DNA from 4 places in the Kluyvera sp. CHPC 1.2972 genome. Region 2 is predicted to be linked to each of the others. Evidence: predicted binding sites of a transcription regulator. Region 2 holds the regulator's gene; each other region holds the start of a gene.
The links. Region 2 encodes LexA, which represses DNA repair genes until DNA is damaged. Its sites were predicted from a motif close to TNCTGTATGTACATACAGNA; they were not measured.

Region 1 (4,664 bases), on a different contig from region 2:
CAGATCGGCCTGCCCGCACGCCAGCGCTTTTTCACCTTCAGCGCGTGAAGTGCATCTCAGGCTCAGGCGGATCCCCCGCGCCGCCATTTGGGTAATTAACGCCTGCAAAAAACGGCGCGGCGTAAAGGGATCGTAGGCAACGCCCAGTTCCTGCACCTCCGTTGATGGCACCTGACGAGCAAACTGTTCAAACGCCCTGGCCTGACGCATCAGCAGGTGCGCCTGGCGATGAAGCTGTTCGCCTTCTGTCGTCAACTGCAACGATCGTCCCTGACGAACAAACAGCGGGTAGCCAAGGCCATCTTCCAGCAGATCGATAAGATCGCGAAGCGTAGTGCGATCTTTTCCCAGCTTCATCGCGGCCTTCATCAGGCTGCCCTGCTCTGCGACGGCGGTAAAGGCTTCAAGCTGAGAAAATGAGTAGGACAATGACGGCACGCTGGCTCCTTTTGCAGTACATGCGGGGGTTTTTCCCCCATTACGCGTTTTTTATTATAGTGCGGCGATTTTTATACTGCACCCCTCCCGTCACCCCGCCGGGACAACATGTCTATGGGTATAACTAAAATCGAGAACGCTATGAATAATAAACATAAATCCTTACCTGCAAAGTACTGTCTGCTGGCAAGCCTGGTCGCAGGAGCACTCCTCTCTTCTCCTGCCATGGCGGCCTGTGAAGGCACGGAGCTCACCGCCTGCCCGGCTCCTTTTGATACCACGCTGCCCGATACCAAAACCATGCTGACCTGGGATCAGGCCGAGCGCGTTATCGGTTTTCGTAACGACTACCGCAACTATCAGGGCGATGTTTTCCATCACGGGAAATCCGTGCCGTTAGTGGCGGCGGAAAAACCGCTGACGCAGGCGAGCTATCAGGTCAACGGCAAACAGTGGACGCTTCAGGACTACCTGAAACGCCAGAACGTCAGCGGCATGCTGGTGCTGAAGGACGGTAAAATTGCCTGGAAATACCTTGGCGCAGGCAACACCGACACCACGTTGTGGACCTCCCGTTCGGTCGGGAAATCGGTGGTATCTACGCTGGTAGGCGTGGCGTTAAAAGAGGGAAAAATTCACTCGATGGACGATCTGGTTACCCAGTATGAACCCGATCTGAAGGGCACCGCCTGGGACGGCGTGACGCTGAAACAGCTGATTCAGCATACCTCCGGCGTGGCATGGAATGAAGATTACGCCAACCCGCAGTCGGATTTCGCGAAACTCACGCAGTGTGAAGCACACGCGGGTACCTACGACTGCGTCCGCACGCTAGTCTCAGGCCTGAAACGCGCTCACCCGGCGGGTGAAGTCTGGTCTTACTCCTCCGGCGGCGCCTGGCTGCTGGGCGACGTGCTGGAGCGCGCGACGGGCATGACGCTTGCCGCTTACCTTGAGCAAAGCATCTGGCAGCCATACGGCATGGCGAGCGATGGCGTGTGGCACGCCTACAGCAAAAACCAGCATGATGTTGGCGCACACGGTTTTAACGCCACGCTGGAAGACTGGGGCCGCTTCGGCGAATTCGTGCTAAACAACGGCCGCCTGCCGAACGGTAAGCAGATTCTGCCGGAGCACTGGGTTGCTCAGTCGGCCGACTGGAATCAGGCGAAAAATTCTGTCTCCGTGGCGCATCCGCAGGGGCTTTATGGTTATCAGTGGTGGAATAACGAAGTGCCTGCCAACGCCAAAAACGTGGTGCCAGCACCTCAGGATTCGTTGAAAGGATCCATGTGGGCGCTGGGGATTTATGGCCAGATGATCATGGTCAACCGCGCGGAAAATCTGGTGATCGTCCAGTGGTCAACCTGGCCACAGGCGGAACCGTCGTTCAGCGCCCAGCCGCTGGAAGCCTCGCTGATGTTCAGCGCGATTGCGAAGGCATTGCATTAATCACCCGCGATACAGGGCGTTCGCCAACAGATGACCACGCCAGAGCCGCACTTTACGCTCTGGCGTTTTCAGGTCAGGCCTTCGGCTCTACCGCGATAAACATTTCGATATCCCAGTAGCCCTCTTCCGCCCCGTTATTGTGGTAAATCTCAAAGCAGGGCTTTGGTGCCCACTGATGGGTTTCGTCCTTCATGACGCTATCAAAGAACTGATACCAGGGCGTGGCGAAGTCGTGGTTGATAACGCGAGCCTGCGCGACGGCATACAGCCCACCCGCCACTTCCGCCAGCATCACCCCTTCGCTGTTGGCAGGGATAACGAAATCATCAGCCACCGACACTACGGTATCGCAGCGCAGCTTCTCAGCGGGCACTTCATCCGGGTTGTCATAATAGACGGCAAGCCACTCCTGAGCAGGAATTTGCTGGCCGTCGACCCACATCATCAGCTGCTCAAAACCCTGTTTGACCGTCTGCTCCCATGGGCCAACCATATGAAAACCGGCAATTTTACGTTGCTTAACCTGCTTAATCTCGTAGTCCATACTGCCTCCGCTAACATACTGTAATTTCATACAGTATAATTGACGTGTTTTGGTTTCGACAAACGAACAGTGAACATTATGTGAGCAGATTCGCACTCTTGCCAGGGGAAGAATGTAGGGGGAATTTCAGGAAAATGGTGCGCCCTGCAGGATTCGAACCTGCGGCCCACGACTTAGAAGGTCGTTGCTCTATCCAACTGAGCTAAGGGCGCACTGGGGAAGTCAAAACTTCATGGTGGGGTGAAACGCGTGGAATTATACGGTCACTGGCAGGTGAGTCAATCCATTTCCTTGCGAAACCTGCGCGTGATGAGGCAGTGAACAAAGAGCAGCCAACTATCGTTCAACTCTTCAACAAAATCACTTTCCGCGGAAAACTCGCAAACGATACCTGACAGCGAGGCTCGCATCTGACAAAATATGTCCATCCCCCCTTCGTTAATGACAGATGGAAAATTTTCCCTGATGGCAGCAAAGATTATTGACGGTAAAACGATTGCGCAGCAGGTGCGCTCTGAGGTTGCGGAAAAAGTGAAGGCCCGAGTTGCGGCCGGAAAACGCGCCCCTGGGCTTGCCGTTGTCCTGGTAGGCAGCAACCCTGCATCGCAAATTTATGTCGGCAGCAAGCGCAAAGCCTGCGAAGAGGTGGGTTTCGTCTCCCGCTCCTACGATCTGCCGGAAACCACATCAGAAGCCGAACTGCTGACGCTGATTGATACCCTGAACGCCGACAGCACCATCGACGGTATTCTGGTGCAGCTGCCGCTGCCTGCGGGCATCGATAACGTCAAAGTGCTGGAACGTATCGATCCGGACAAAGACGTGGACGGCTTCCACCCTTACAACGTTGGCCGCCTGTGCCAGCGCGCGCCGCGCCTGCGTCCATGCACCCCGCGCGGTATCGTCACGCTGCTAGAGCGCTATAACATCGATACCTACGGCCTGAACGCCGTGGTGATTGGCGCCTCCAACATCGTTGGTCGCCCGATGAGCATGGAGCTGCTGCTGGCTGGCTGCACCACCACCGTGACCCACCGCTTCACCAAAAACCTGCGCCATCACGTTGAGAACGCGGATCTGCTAATCGTCGCGGTCGGCAAGCCTGGTTTTATTCCAGGTGAGTGGATTAAAGAAGGAGCCATCGTCATTGATGTCGGGATTAATCGCCTCGAAAACGGTAAAGTAGTCGGCGATGTAGTGTTTGAAGATGCCGCCGCGCGCGCGTCTTACATCACCCCGGTACCGGGCGGCGTTGGTCCAATGACCGTCGCAACCCTGATTGAAAACACCTTACAGGCGTGTGAAGAGTATCACGACGTGGAGAAGGCATAAGATGGCAACATTTTCTTTGGGTAAGCATCCGCATGTGGAACTCTGTGACTTACTGAAACTGGAAGGCTGGACCGAAAGCGGCGCGCAGGCGAAAATCGCTATCGCCGACGGTCTGGTTAACGTTGACGGTGCGGTAGAAACCCGCAAGCGCTGCAAAATTGTGGCCGGTCAAACCGTCAGCTTTGAAGGTCAGAGCATCACCGTGACGGCGTAAGATACTGGCACAGTTGTAGGCCGGATAAGGCGTTATGCCGCATCCGGCAATCCGCACTGAATGGCCTGATGGCGTTTTGCTTATCAGGCCGACAAGACCCGCATCGCTGCACTGCGACGCCGGGCCTCATCCCTCCCCCATTTTCCCGTATTGCTCCCTGCAGTATATAGAGGATCCCGGCGTCGCTTGCGCTCGGCCGGGCTACGATGAGTGACTTATTTACGGCGCCAGGTGGTACCCTGCGGGCCATCTTCCAGCACGATGCCCATCTCGTTGAGACGGTCACGCGCGGCGTCGGCTGCCGCCCAGTCTTTGGCCTTACGCGCATCCAGACGCTGCTGGATTAACGCTTCAATTTCCGCCACTTCACCGTCATCAGCCTGCGCGCCGCTTTGCAGGAACGCTTCAGGCTCCTGTTCCAGCAGGCCCAGCACCGAGGAGAGCTTACGCATATGCGATGCCAGCGCGTTGGCGGCATGCATATCTTCGCTCTTCAGGCGGTTAACTTCGCGTGCCATATCAAACAGCGCGGAGTAGGCTTCCGGGGTGTTGAAGTCGTCGTCCATCGCTTCAATAAAGCGCGCTTCGAACGCTTCGCCGCCCGCTGGCGCGACGGATTTGTCGGTACCGCGCAGCGCGGTGTACAGACGTTCCAGCGCAGAACGTGCCTGCTTGAGGTTCTCT
Region 2 (4,664 bases):
AAAATGGGCTTCGCTCTGCGCCATAACGTGATTGAAGCACACGGGCTGTGTTCAGCCTGCGTGGAAGTGGAAGCGTGCAGCGCTCACGAACACTGCCATCACGACCATACCATTCAGATTAAAAAGAAATCCCGCTAACGGGCGTTAAGCAGGGGGAGCGTACTTCCTTGTACGCACGGGCAGGAGGACGTTATTACCAGCGGTGGTTGTGGCGTTTATCCCAGCTATCCACCTCTTTTTCGGCCTGATCTTTCGCGTAGCCGTAGCGTTCCTGAATTTTACCGACCAGCTGATCGCGTTTGCCTTCGATCACCGTCATATCATCATCGGTCAGTTTGCCCCATTGCTCTTTCACTTTACCTTTAACCTGTTTCCAGTTACCGCCGACTTCGTCTTTATTCATCATCGAATCCTCGATCGTCAGTGAGTGAATAGCAAAAGCGATGTTTCAGGAAGACATCTTTTTCGCTAAGCGTGAGACTAATTGTAGTCAGTCATTCTGGTGCCGTTTCATTATTCGGAATCTTTAACCATACTGTCAGGCAAACCAGCTGTTGTTTTTCCAGTGACGACGCCAGATAAAGGCCAGCGCCAGACCGCGCAGCGCAAGAAATACGGCGAGCGCCAGCCACAACCCGTGGTTGCCAAGCAGCGGCAGCGCAAGCATGGTAAGCGCAAACCCGGCGGCGGCCACCGCCATGCTGTTACGCATCTCCGCGCCGCGAGTGGCACCGATAAACATGCCGTCCAGCAGATAGCACCACACGCCGATCACCGGCAGCACCGCTTGCCAGAGCACGTAACGATCGGCCAACTGCTGCAGTTCAGGCAGCGAGGTTAGCAGCGCCACAATATGCTCACCCAGAAGGGCGTAAATCAGCGCAAACGCCAGCGCCACGACGCCCGCCTGGCGGCATGCCGCGCGCCAGACTTCCAGCAGCTTACTGCCGTCGCGCGCACCATAGGCCTGCCCGGAATGGGCTTCCACCGCATAGGCAAAGCCATCCAGCGCGTAGGCGGTGAAGGTCAGCATGGTCATCAGCACGGCGTTCACCGCCACCACTTCGCTGCCCAGCCGCGCGCCGAAGACGGTTACCGCACCGAAGCAGAGCTGGAGCAGCAGCGAGCGCAGCATGATGTCGCGGTTGAGCGCCAGCAGGCGGCGAAAATCGCCCTGCCAGGCCGTTTTCAGCATCGCCCACGAGATCCCGCGCATCACCAGCACCTTACGCGCCATCCCCAGACCCACCAGCAGTGTGGCATATTCGGCGATCGCCGTTGCCAGCGCCGCGCCCTGCACGTTCATGTGCAGTCCCATCACCAGCCACAGGTCGAGCACGATATTCAGCACGTTACCCACCACCAATAGCACGACCGGTGCGCGGGCGTACTGCACGCCCAGCAGCCAGCCGAGCAGCACCAGGTTCGCCAGTGATGCGGGGGCACTGAGCCAGCGGATATCGAGGAAACGCCGCGCCTGCTCCAGCACTTCTCCGCTGCCGCCAACGATGGAGAGCGCCAGGTTTATCAGCGGCGTTTTGAAAAGAATGATCAGCAATCCTGCCCCCAGCGCTAACATCAGCGGCTGTACCAGCGCGCGAGCCAGCGCCTGCGGATTTTTTGCGCCAAACGCCTGCGCCGTGAGCCCGGTAGTGCTCATGCGCAAAAACAGCAGCAGCATAAACAGGAAGCTGGTTGCCGTGGCGCCTATCGCGACGCCTCCCAGATAGACGGGACTATCGAGATGGCCAATAACGGCGGTATCCACCAGCCCCAGCAGCGGAACGGTAATGTTGGAGAAGATCATCGGCAGCGCAAGGCGCCACAGCGCCTTATCGGCGTGAGTAAGTAGCGGCATGAGTTTTGACCAGAACGAAAAAAGGCTGCGATAGCGGAAGTATCACAGCCATTAGTATGGGGAGAGAGTTACAGCCACTCGCCGTTGCGGATAACGCCAACGGCCAGTCCTTCGATGGAGAAATTCTGCTGACGCAGATCGACCACGATAGGTTTAAATTCGCTGTTTTCCGGCAGCAGTTCGACGACGTTACCCTGTTTTTTCAGGCGTTTTACCGTCACTTCTTCATCGATACGTGCGACCACAACCTGACCGTTACGTACGTCCTGAGTTTTATGCACGGCCAGCAAGTCGCCATCCATAATACCGATGTCTTTCATCGACATACCGCTCACGCGCAGCAGGAAGTCGGCGCTTGGCTTAAACAAGGACGGGTCAACCTGGTAGTGACCTTCGATGTGCTGCTGCGCCAGCAACGGTTCACCCGCCGCGACGCGGCCTACCAACGGCAGCCCCTCTTCTTCTTCTACCAGCAGGCGGATACCACGAGAAGCGCCTGAGACAATCTCAAGGACGCCTTTACGCGCCAGCGCTTTCAGGTGCTCTTCAGCCGCATTCGGGGAACGGAACCCCAAACGCTGAGCAATTTCCGCACGCGTTGGCGGCATGCCCGTCTGGCTGATGTGATCCCGGATGAGATCAAACACCTCTTGCTGCCTGGTCGTTAACGCTTTCATTCCGCCCCCTGGGTGTATATACAGTTATGCTGTGAGTATATACAGCTACTGGCTATTTTGGAACCATAAAACTCACGAAATCAGGCAGTTTTCACCGCTTTAGTGAAAATGTGACCACAGCAGGGTCGCCCAGGTGAACACCGCCACAAAAATGGACAACAGCACCGCCGCTGAACCCATGTCTTTCGCCCGACCGGAGAGCTCGTGATAGTCAGAACCGATACGGTCAACGACCGCTTCCAGTGCACTATTGAGAATTTCCACTATCATCACCAAAAGGACGGATCCGATGAGCAGGACACGGGTGATGGCATCAACATCCAGCCAGCAGGCGATAATAATCGCGATAACAGAGGCAACGCCTTCCTGGCGGAACGCCGCTTCATTGATCCACGCCGCGCGGAATCCTTTCCAGGAATAGCCCGCAGCTTTGATAATTCGGGTAATCCCAGTGGTATTATTGGCCATCTCAAGAACCTTTTTTGTTTTTACGTCAATGACAATGCGTGTTATGAGGCGGTAGAACAGAAATTTCACCGACTTTCTGATATTCTTGCCGCGCATTTGCATGATTAACCAGAGGCTTTACATCGTTTATGTCCGGCTGGCCACGAATTTACTACAAATTACTGAATTTACCATTAAGTGTTCTGGTAAAAAGCAAGTCTATTCCGGCACAACCTGCCCAGGAATTGGGGCTTGATACGTCGCGCCCGATTATGTACGTCCTGCCTTATAACTCTAAGGCTGACTTGCTGACGCTGCGCGCTCAGTGCCTGGCGCACGATTTACCCGACCCGCTTGAACCGCTTGAGATCGACGGTACGCTGCTGCCGCGCTACGTCTTTATCCACGGCGGACCGCGCGTGTTCACCTACTACACGCCGAAAGAAGAGTCGATCAAACTGTTCCACGACTACCTCGATTTGCACCGCAGCAATCCTGAGCTGGATGTGCAAATGGTGCCGGTGTCGGTGATGTTTGGTCGTTCTCCTGGTCGCGAGAAAGGTGAGGTTAACCCACCGCTGCGCATGCTAAACGGCTTCCAGAAGTTCTTTGCCGTATCCTGGCTTGGTCGCGACAGCTTTGTCCGCTTCTCGCCTTCCGTCTCTCTGCGCCGCATGGCGGACGAACACGGTACCGATAAAACTATCGCTCAGAAACTGGCTCGCGTCGCGCGTATGCACTTTGCCCGCCAGCGTCTGGCGGCGGTCGGCCCGCGTCTTCCTGCTCGTCATGACCTGTTCAAGAAGCTGCTGGCGTCAAAAGCTATCGCCAAAGCAGTAGAAGACGAAGCGCGCAGCAAGAAAATTTCCCACGAGAAAGCGCAGCAGAACGCCATTGCGCTGATGGAAGAGATCGCGGCGAACTTCTCCTACGAGATGATTCGTCTGACCGACCGTATCCTCAGCTTCACCTGGAACCGTTTGTACCAGGGCATTAACGTTCACAACGCCGAGCGCGTACGCCAGCTGGCGCACGACGGGCATGAAATTGTCTATGTGCCGTGCCACCGTAGCCACATGGACTACCTGCTGCTCTCTTACGTGCTCTATCACCAGGGGCTGGTGCCGCCGCACATTGCTGCCGGTATCAACCTGAACTTCTGGCCAGCAGGTCCGATTTTCCGCCGCCTGGGCGCTTTCTTTATTCGCCGTACCTTTAAGGGTAACAAGCTCTATTCCACCGTTTTCCGCGAATACCTCGGCGAGCTGTTCAGCCGCGGTTATTCCGTGGAGTACTTTGTGGAAGGCGGGCGTTCCCGTACCGGTCGTCTGCTGGATCCGAAAACCGGCACCCTGTCGATGACCATTCAGGCGATGCTGCGCGGCGGTTCCCGTCCTATCACTTTGGTGCCGATTTACATCGGCTACGAACACGTGATGGAAGTGGGTACCTACGCGAAAGAGCTGCGCGGCGCGACCAAAGAGAAAGAGAGCCTGCCGCAGATGCTGCGCGGCTTGAGCAAACTGCGTAATCTGGGCCAGGGCTACGTCAACTTCGGCGAACCGATGCCGCTGATGACCTACCTGAACCACCATGTGCCGGAGTGGCGTGAGTCTATCGACCCGATCGAAGCCGTGCGTCCTGCCTGGCTGACGCCGACCGTCAACAAGATGGCGGCCGAG
Region 3 (4,664 bases), on a different contig from region 2:
CGACCTGATGAGCGGACGCCGCCTGCGCTGGAGCTACGCGTTTAGCGCGCTGCTGGCGGTGATTGGCGCAGGGATTATTCGCTACGACCATATCACCAACCATTTCTGGACGGGGCTTATTCTGGTGCAGCTCTCCAATATCGTCTTTGCCATCGGCATGGTGGGCTATAAGCGCCTGATGGAGACAAGGCCAATGCCGCAGCATAACGCTTTTGCCTGGTTCTATCTCGGGGCGTTTCTGGTCGCGACGGTGGCCTGGATGCTGCTGGGTAACGCGCAGAAAATGCCGCAGACTCTGCCGCAGTGGGGGATTCTGGTATTTCTTGGCGTGGTGGCTTCGGGGATTGGCTACTTTATGTGGAACTACGGCGCCACGCAGGTGGATGCGGGCACCTTAGGCATTATGAACAATATGCATGTGCCCGCAGGGCTGCTGGTGAACCTGGCAATCTGGCATCAACAGCCCCACTGGCCGAGCTTCCTTACAGGGGCTGCGGTGATACTGGCCTCACTGTGGGTGCATCGCCATTGGGTCGCTCCGCGTTCTTCACGAACGGCAGATGATCGCAAGCGTGATTCCGCGCTGAGCGAATAAACGCATCCATCACCGGCTGACGCTGCTCGCCATCGCGCACGGCAGCGTACAGTCGGCTCCACAATCCTTCGCCTAGGGTTTTGGTCACAATCAGACCCTGGCGCTCAAAACTCTCCACCACCCAGTGCGGCAGAGCGGCAATGCCCATCCGCGCGGCGACCATCTGTACCAGCAGCAGCGTGTTATCAACGCTTTTCAACTGTGGGCTTACGCCAGCAGGCTGCAGGAAATGACGCCAGACATCAAGGCGCTGGCGCTGCACCGGATAAATCAACAACGTTTCTGCCGCCAAATCTTCTGGCGTGATGCGTGCTTTGGTCGCCAGCGGGTGATCCGGTGACAGTACCAGGCGCACTTCAAAATCAAACATCGGTGAGTAGTGCAGGCCGCTGCGCGGCAGGATGTCTGAGGTAAGCACCAGATCCAACTCGCCTTGCTGTAGTGCAGGCTGCGGGTCAAAGGTGACGCCGGATTTAAAGTCCATCTCAACCTGCGGCCACTGCTTGCGGAAATTCTCTAGTGCAGGCGTCAGCCACTGAATACAGCTATGGCATTCGATAGCGATACGCAGTGTGGCCTGCTGTGGTTCATGACAGGCCTGCAGCGCCTGAGTGATTTGCGGCAGCACCTGGTTTGCCAGCTGCAGCAAAATCTCCCCCTGCGGGGTAAAGCGCAGCGGCTGGCTTTTACGTACGAATAGCCGGAAGCCAAGGCGCTGTTCCAGATCGCTGAACTGGTGAGACAGGGCGGATTGGGTCTGGTGCAGCGTCGCCGCGGCGGCCGCCAGAGAACCACTGTTCCGCAACGCCTGGAGCGTTTTCAGATGTTTAATTTCGATCATGAAAGTCCTTCACTTCGGCATGAACAATTTGCGCTTGAGGAATATACAGTACCTGTCGATTATGGATGTGTAAACATCTGGACGGCTAAATACTAAAAAATCCATGAGAGGCATATGATGACTATTCAAAACCACACCCTCGGTTTCCCTCGCGTTGGCCTGCGTCGCGAGCTGAAAAAAGCGCAAGAGAGCTATTGGGCGGGTAACGCCTCCCGTGAAGACCTGTTGGCCGTTGGCCGCGAACTGCGCGCCCGTCATTGGGATCAGCAGAAGCAAGCGGGTATCGACCTGTTACCGGTGGGTGACTTCGCCTGGTACGATCACGTACTGACCACCAGTCTGCTGTTAGGTAACGTCCCGGCTCGCCACCAGAACAAAGACGGTTCCGTCGATATCGACACCCTATTCCGTATTGGCCGTGGCCGCGCACCGACCGGTGAACCTGCGGCGGCGGCAGAAATGACCAAATGGTTTAACACCAACTATCACTACATGGTGCCTGAGTTCACCAAAGGTCAGCAGTTCAAGCTGACCTGGACCCAACTGCTGGATGAAGTCGACGAAGCGCTGGCGCTTGGTCACAACGTGAAACCAGTCCTGCTGGGGCCGGTTACCTATCTGTGGTTGGGCAAAGTGAAGGGTGAGCAGTTTGATCGCCTGACCCTGCTAAACGACATCCTGCCAGTGTATCAGCAGGTGCTGGCTGAACTGGCGAAGCGCGGCATTGAGTGGGTGCAGATTGATGAACCTGTGCTGGTGCTGGAACTGCCGCAGGAATGGCTGAACGCATTTAAGCCGGCCTATGATGCGCTGCAGGGGCAGGTGAAGCTGCTGCTTACGACCTATTTCGAGGGCGTGACGCCAAATCTGGACACTATCGCCGCGCTGTCGGTTCAGGGGCTGCACGTTGATCTGGTGCACGGTAAAGATGACGTTGAAACCCTGCATCAGCGCCTGCCAGCTGACTGGCTGCTCTCCGCTGGCCTGATTAACGGCCGCAATGTCTGGCGCGCCGACCTTACTGAAAAATATGCGCAGATTAAAGCGCTGGTCGGTAAACGTGAACTTTGGGTCGCTTCTTCTTGTTCCCTGCTGCATAGCCCTATCGACCTGAGCGTTGAAACCCGCCTGGACGCGGAAGTGAAGAGCTGGTTCGCCTTCGCCCTGCAAAAATGCGGTGAGCTGGCGCTGCTTCGTGATGCGCTGAACACCGGCAACACGGCGACTCTGGTCGAATGGAGCGCGCCAATTCAGGCTCGTCGCCATTCAACCCGCGTGCACAATGCGGCCGTGGAACAGCGTCTGGCGGCGGTTACCGCCAAAGACAGCCAGCGTCCTAGCGCTTACCCGGTACGCGCTGAAGCGCAGCGCGCGCGCTTTAATCTTCCGGCCTGGCCGACCACAACGATCGGCTCTTTCCCGCAAACCACCGAGATTCGCGGCCTGCGTCTGGATTTCAAAAAGGGGAATCTGGACGCGAATAACTACCGCACCGGCATTGCCGAACACATTAAGCAGGCGATCGTCGAACAGGAGCGTCTGGGGCTCGATGTGCTGGTGCACGGTGAAGCCGAGCGTAATGACATGGTGGAATATTTTGGTGAGCATCTCGACGGCTTCGTCTTTACCCAGAACGGCTGGGTGCAGAGCTACGGTTCTCGCTGCGTGAAACCGCCGGTCGTCATTGGCGACGTGAGCCGCCCGGAAGCGATCACCGTGGAATGGGCGAAGTATGCCCAGTCTCTGACCGACAAACCGGTGAAAGGGATGCTGACCGGTCCGGTGACGATTCTTTGCTGGTCCTTCCCGCGTGAAGATGTGACCCGTGAAACCATCGCTAAGCAGATTGCGCTGGCGCTGCGTGATGAAGTGGCGGATCTGGAAGCCGCCGGTATTGGCATCATCCAGATCGATGAACCGGCACTGCGTGAAGGTCTGCCGCTGCGCCGCAGCGATTGGGCCGCCTACCTGGAGTGGGGCGTGGAAGCCTTCCGTATTAACGCCGCGGTGGCGCAGGATGATACCCAAATCCACACCCACATGTGTTACTGCGAGTTCAACGACATCATGGATTCCATTGCGGCACTGGATGCGGATGTGATCACTATCGAAACCTCCCGTTCCGATATGGAGCTGCTGGAGTCATTCGAAGAGTTCGACTACCCGAATGAGATCGGGCCGGGCGTCTATGACATTCACTCGCCGAACGTACCAAGCGTGGAGTGGATTGAAGCCCTGCTGAAGAAAGCCGAGCAGCGCATTCCGGCAGAGCGCCTGTGGGTTAACCCGGATTGCGGTCTGAAAACACGTGGCTGGCCAGAAACCCGCGCGGCGTTGGCGAACATGGTCAAAGCGGCGCAGAACCTGCGTCAGGCTTAAAAAATCAAACGGAGGCTAATGCCTCCGTTTTTCTTTACTAAGGGAATTAGCCTTTTTTCCCGCCGTACTGCGCAAACCACGCCAGCATACGCTGCCAGCCATCTTTCGCTGACTCTTCATGATAGCTCGGGCGGTAATCGGCGTTGAACGCATGCCCGGCTTCCGGGTAAACCACGATCTCGGTATTCGCATTGGCCGCTCGCAGCGCGTGGCGCATGGTGTCAACCGACTCCAGCGGAATCCCCGTATCCTGGCCACCGTACAGTCCCAGCACCGGGGCGCTAAGATCGACCGCGATGTCGACCGGATTTTTCGGCATCTTCAGCGTCTTGTCACCCACCAGACGGCCATACCAGGCAACGGCGGCTTTGAGCTGCGGGTTATGCGCGGCGTACAGCCACGTAATACGGCCGCCCCAGCAAAAGCCTGTCATCAATAAGCGGCTGGCGTCGCCGCCGTTACGAGCCGCCCAGTTGGCGACGTGATCGAGGTCGGCTAGCACCTGAGCGTCGGGGACTTTGGACACCAGGCCGCTAAACAGCGAGGGGACATCGTCATAATCGTTCGGATCGCCCTGACGGAAGTAGAGCTCTGGTGCGACCGCCAGATAGCCCTCTAACGCCAGACGACGACAAATATCGCGGATGTGTTCGTGGACACCAAAAATCTCCTGCACTACGATGATTACCGGCAGCGGCGCATCGCTATGCTTAGGGCGAGCGTAGTACGCTGGCAGCGTATCACCCTGTGAAGGGATAGAGGTTTCTCCCGCTGAGATAGCCTCCTCGGGCGTATGAACAGTGGTTGAGGCGTGAGGTGAAGCCGCAGGGGCAAATCCAGGTTGTCTGT
Region 4 (4,664 bases), on a different contig from region 2:
TTACATTGAAGCCAGCGCCGCGCAAGAGGCTGTCGATGTTTTGCTAAAACTGGAAAATGAACCGGTTCTGGTGAATGACTGGATAGCTCAGCACATGAATCCGCAGCTGGTGAACCGTATGAAGCAGACGATTCGTGCGCGACGTAAACGTCATTTTAACGCCGAGCATCAGCATACCCGTAAGAAGTCCATCGATCTGGAGTTCGTCGTCTGGCAGCGCCTGGCAGGGCTTGCACAGCGTCGTGGCAAAACCTTGTCTGAAACGGTTGTTCAGCTTATTGAAGATGCCGAGAATAAAGAAAAATATGCAACGAAGATGTCCAGCCTGAAGCAGGATCTGGAGGCGATGCTGGGTAAAGAGAAGTAGGCGAACTCGCTACGTTCATGTTGGTTGCTACAGATTCAGACCAAAAAAAACCCCGCAGAGCGGGGTTTTTTATTAGACGAGAACTTAAGCCTGAGGCTGAGTTACAACGTCTTTGCTACCTTTAACTTCGATCTCTACGCGACGATCTGGAGCCAGGCAGTCGATCAGCGCAGCTTTCGCTTTCACGCCGTCACAGGTGTTGCCAGTAACTGGGTTAGATTTGCCCATGCCACGTGCGGAGATTTTGTCTGCTGGGATACCTTTAGATACCAGGTAATCAACAACGGACTGTGCACGTTTTTCGGACAGACCCTGGTTGTAAGCGTCAGAACCGATACGGTCGGTGAAGCCCAGAACCACTACAGAACCTTCTTTAGGATCCAGGTTGCTCAGCTGGGAGTACATCTGATCCAGAGCTTGCTGACCTTCTGGTTTCAGCGTTGCTTTGTTGAAGTTGAACAGAACGTCAGACTTCAGAGTGAAGTGTTTGGTCTGTACTTCTGGAGCTGGAGCCGGAGCTGGAGCGATTACTGGAGCCGCTGCATCCTGCTGGCCGAAGCGGTAGGAAACGCCTACGCTCAGCATGCCGTTGTCAGGACGTACGCCAACGCTGTTTGCGTCGCCGATGTTGTTAACCCACTGGTATTCCAGACGGGTAGCGATGTCACGAGTAACAGCCCACTCAACGCCGCCAGCGAATACTGGGGAAACGCCGGTGTCGTGGTTGTCACCGATTTTGTTGTTGCTGGAATCAGCGCGCCATACCATGCCGCCCAGACGGGTGTAGATGTCCAGGTCGTCGGTTACTGGGTAGCCCAGTTTAGCAGTCAGCTGTACGCCCTGAGCTTTCAGTGCGCCATTGGTCTGGCTACCGGTATATTCCATACGGCCCAGCCAGTCGTAACCCATTTCGAAACCAACATACGGGTTAACCTGGTAACCACCGAACGCGCCTGCGCCCAGCTGGCTGTTGTGGGTAGAACCGTTGTTGTTCAGGTCACTCTGGTACCAACCGGTGTCATGGAACTGGGACCAACCCAGTTTACCACCAGCATACCAGGTGTTGTCTTGCGGAGCGGCCTGCGCTACAGAAGCGAAGCCTGCCAGTGCCACTGCAATCGCGATAGCTGTCTTTTTCATTTTTTGCGCCTCGTTATCATCCAAAATTTGCCATGAAGTTCTAAATAGACTCACGGTTAAATCCTTCCACCGGGGGCGTGGCTTAATAAAATACTCAGCAGATAACTGCGGTTAAGCTTGAGCACCCCTGGCGATGTAAAGTCTACAACGTCGTTCAAAACTTACAAGTGTGAACTCCGTCAGGCTTATGAAAAAAAAAGAGTTGTATATGCAATATTTAACAAATATGTCGAAAAATTAATCGATATAAAATACCGCGAACCGCACCAGACAAGCGTTCTGTCTAAAATCAGTCATAAAATCGTGAAGATAAAAAGACAGCAAAAAAAATCCCAGGAATAATCCTAATTTCACTCAATGATACAAATTGGAGTGAATTTTTAGCCCATTAAATTGTCCTGTTGAATGAGATGCAGGCTGAACTGGTCGCATAATGAGCACCATCGCGTTACCTTCCTCCGCAGCACGTTGTAATCGGGCATGTTCTTCCGCTGATAATTCATCCGTCAGCCAGCCGATAACCACACTATAATTTCCGGTACGGGATGCCCGAACCATAGAATCAAGCATATCGTAGGGAGACATCTGGCGCAGTTGCATAACTTTCGTTAGTGGCAGACCGGATGACTGTACCCACTCGCGGCTCAACTTTTGTTGCGGCGTTAGCCAAAGCTGCCAGCGGGACTGCTGACCGAGCTGCTGCAGCAACGGTAGAAGTAATAGCTGCGCCATCATCGGCTGATCTTCCCGATAGAGGACTTCGCTGATCAAAGCAGCAGACGGCACTTTTACAGGCGTAAAAGTATGGGAAGCGGAAGTCGTCACCGCAGCAGAAGAATGATTTACAACACCAGAAGTATACATAGTTAATCCAGCCCTGTGGGTTACTGTATGAATATACAGTACTACCCCAAAGATTAAAGATCAACCTCATTTTCTGAAAGCAACTCGCAAAAATGCACTCTAAATGCCCCTGAGGGCAAATTCATCTTGCCGTGCCGAAAGAACGCGCCTATGTTGCTTATTATGCCTTCCATTAACAAATCTAATGCATCCATGTCCATGATTATTAAGGATTAATCATGAAAAAAATATCATATAAACGGATTTATCAGTCCCAGAAATATTTTTCGCTGTTGGGCAAAATTAAGTCACGGGCGCTGTTCGGCGGCTATAGCCTTGCCGTCAACAATGCCGTGTTTGCAATGGTCTCTGAAGGGGAGCTGTACCTAAGGATGTGCGAGGAGAGTGCGCCATACCAGGCTAAACATTCGCCGCCATTATTAACGTTACGCAAGAGAGGGGGTTCACAGCAGTTAAAGTATTTCCATGTCGACAGTATGCTTTGGTCCGATCAGCCGACGTTATTACAACTGGGGCAATTCTCACTGGCAGACGCACAGAGGGAGAAAAATCAGCAGGGGCCGCTGAGGATAAAAGATCTACCCAATCTCTCTTTTCATATGGAACTGTTGCTGAGTGAAGCGGGCATTAAGGATGTTCGAATGCTACAGCAGATAGGCGCGGAAAAGGCGTGGTTAGCGCTTCGACGCATTCGCAAACAGCTCAGTATTAATGTGCTGTACTCATTGGAAGGCGCGATCGCTGGCGTTCATGCCGCAGCGCTCCCGGCGCAACGGCGACAGGAGCTGCTGGAATGGGCATTGGCCTATGCCCATGATGCTGACGTTATGCCATAACCTGCTTTTGCAGGCGGCAGATTTCAGGTAACAACGAAATCATCAGGCCAATTTGTTGTAACACTAATGGCTCTTTGCTGTCCGGGCGAGGATCGAGATGTTGGATTCGCGCGGCTAAACCGCTTAATGCTAGCTGCACCCGCGCTTCATCAGAAGGCTGGTGGTGCAGCGCGTCATCGACGTAGCACACCGCATCGTCCAGAAGAGCCAGAATTTCCGCCGTCGTCAGTTTTTCCCGATGGGCACCCAAAGCGGAAATATAGCTGGTCAGAGTATGGTTCAGACACAGCAGACGAAACGCCGTTTCCCGCATTTCGGCGGTGACTTTCGGTTCGCTTGACATGTTTGAGACCACTGAGGCCAGTTCGGCATCACGGTTATGGGCATCTCGTCGCGCTATTCGATACGCCAGGCGGTTGTCTCTCCCCTGGTGGTATTGCTCAAGAATTGCATCCAGATAGCGGCAGTTGGCATCTACCGCGCGTTCCAGCACGCGAGGTAGGTTGCGGAATTTCCAGTCCGGCCAGATAAAGCTGACGGCGACCCAGGCTATACCGCAACCAATCAATGTATCCACCACGCGCGGCAGCGCCACTTCAAAGCCTTCACCGAGCAGGTTAAAACATAGCAGCACCAATAACGTGATAAACATTGTGGCGTGCGCATACTGAACGTTGCGAAAGGCAAAGAACAGTACGCCGGTGACAACAATCAGTGCCAGTTGGCCCTCAAGCGAAGGTACCAGCCATAGTATCGGCAACCCAAGCGCCACGCCGACTAACGTACCGATGATACGCAGCGCCAGGCGGTGACGGGTGGCGTTATAGTTGGGCTGGCAAACAAACAGACTAGTGAGCAGGATCCAGTAGCCATGCTCTAAACCGGTAAACTGAATAAACGCATAGCCTGCGCACAGCACCAGCGACATACGCACCGCATGACGAAATAGCGCCGATTCCGGCGACATATTGCGGCTCAGGCGTGAGCGAATATCGGCAAAACCGTGCAGGCTATCGTCCGCCAGCAGGGTTTCCGTTTCACTTTTTGCCTGCGATTGCAGTTGTTCAGACTCGATGGTTGCCAACTGCGCATCGATGGCGCGTAGGTTGTTGAGTAAAAAGCCAAGCGCTTTCATCTGTTCTGGTGCGGCACCGCTGGCGCGAACGCGATCTAACGCTGCATCGAGATGGGAAAACGCGCGCTCGAACCGGGCGTCATGCTGGTAGGGTGTACGCAGCAAAATGGCTTTTGCCAGATCCTGACAGGCTATCGATTGCATGGAGAGCAGGCGCTGGAAGCGGAACATCACGTCGCTGTAGCGGAAGGTATCTCGCAATGCCTGGTACTGGATATGTGATGAACTGGCTCGTTCATGAATATCCTGGGCGACAAAATAGTAGTGCAGCGTTCGGCGAGTGCTGCGCTGCCCGCGGTCACCGCGCAGGCGCGTTAATAGA

Region 1: the regulator LexA is predicted to act here: its motif matches at 2,451-2,470, upstream of sbmC (DNA gyrase inhibitor SbmC).
Region 3: the regulator LexA is predicted to act here: its motif matches at 1,468-1,487, upstream of metR (HTH-type transcriptional regulator MetR).
Region 4: the regulator LexA is predicted to act here: its motif matches at 2,393-2,412, upstream of sulA (SOS-induced cell division inhibitor SulA).

The regions. Positions count from the first base shown of each region.
Region 1 is NZ_JAPKIB010000007.1:28,433-33,096, reverse strand. Features, by position in the region: gene V6944_RS12960 (LysR family transcriptional regulator) at 1-438, opposite strand, end outside; gene V6944_RS12955 (serine hydrolase domain-containing protein) at 580-1,890, shown strand; gene sbmC (DNA gyrase inhibitor SbmC) at 1,964-2,434, opposite strand; tRNA gene V6944_RS12945 (tRNA-Arg) at 2,570-2,646, opposite strand; gene folD (bifunctional methylenetetrahydrofolate dehydrogenase/methenyltetrahydrofolate cyclohydrolase FolD) at 2,900-3,766, shown strand; gene ybcJ (ribosome-associated protein YbcJ) at 3,768-3,980, shown strand; gene cysS (cysteine--tRNA ligase) at 4,196-4,664, opposite strand, start outside.
Region 2 is NZ_JAPKIB010000014.1:41,577-46,240, reverse strand. Features, by position in the region: gene zur (zinc uptake transcriptional repressor Zur) at 1-138, shown strand, start outside; gene V6944_RS18405 (CsbD family protein) at 194-403, opposite strand; gene dinF (MATE family efflux transporter DinF) at 539-1,858, opposite strand; gene lexA (transcriptional repressor LexA) at 1,927-2,535, opposite strand; gene V6944_RS18390 (diacylglycerol kinase) at 2,635-3,003, opposite strand; gene plsB (glycerol-3-phosphate 1-O-acyltransferase PlsB) at 3,132-4,664, shown strand, end outside.
Region 3 is NZ_JAPKIB010000017.1:18,868-23,531, reverse strand. Features, by position in the region: gene V6944_RS19770 (carboxylate/amino acid/amine transporter) at 1-595, shown strand, start outside; gene metR (HTH-type transcriptional regulator MetR) at 483-1,436, opposite strand; gene metE (5-methyltetrahydropteroyltriglutamate--homocysteine S-methyltransferase) at 1,554-3,815, shown strand; gene V6944_RS19755 (dienelactone hydrolase family protein) at 3,862-4,664, opposite strand, start outside.
Region 4 is NZ_JAPKIB010000008.1:70,092-74,755, forward strand. Features, by position in the region: gene matP (macrodomain Ter protein MatP) at 1-367, shown strand, start outside; gene ompA (porin OmpA) at 452-1,507, opposite strand; gene sulA (SOS-induced cell division inhibitor SulA) at 1,862-2,371, opposite strand; gene V6944_RS14135 (TfoX/Sxy family DNA transformation protein) at 2,590-3,207, shown strand; gene yccS (YccS family putative transporter) at 3,197-4,664, opposite strand, start outside.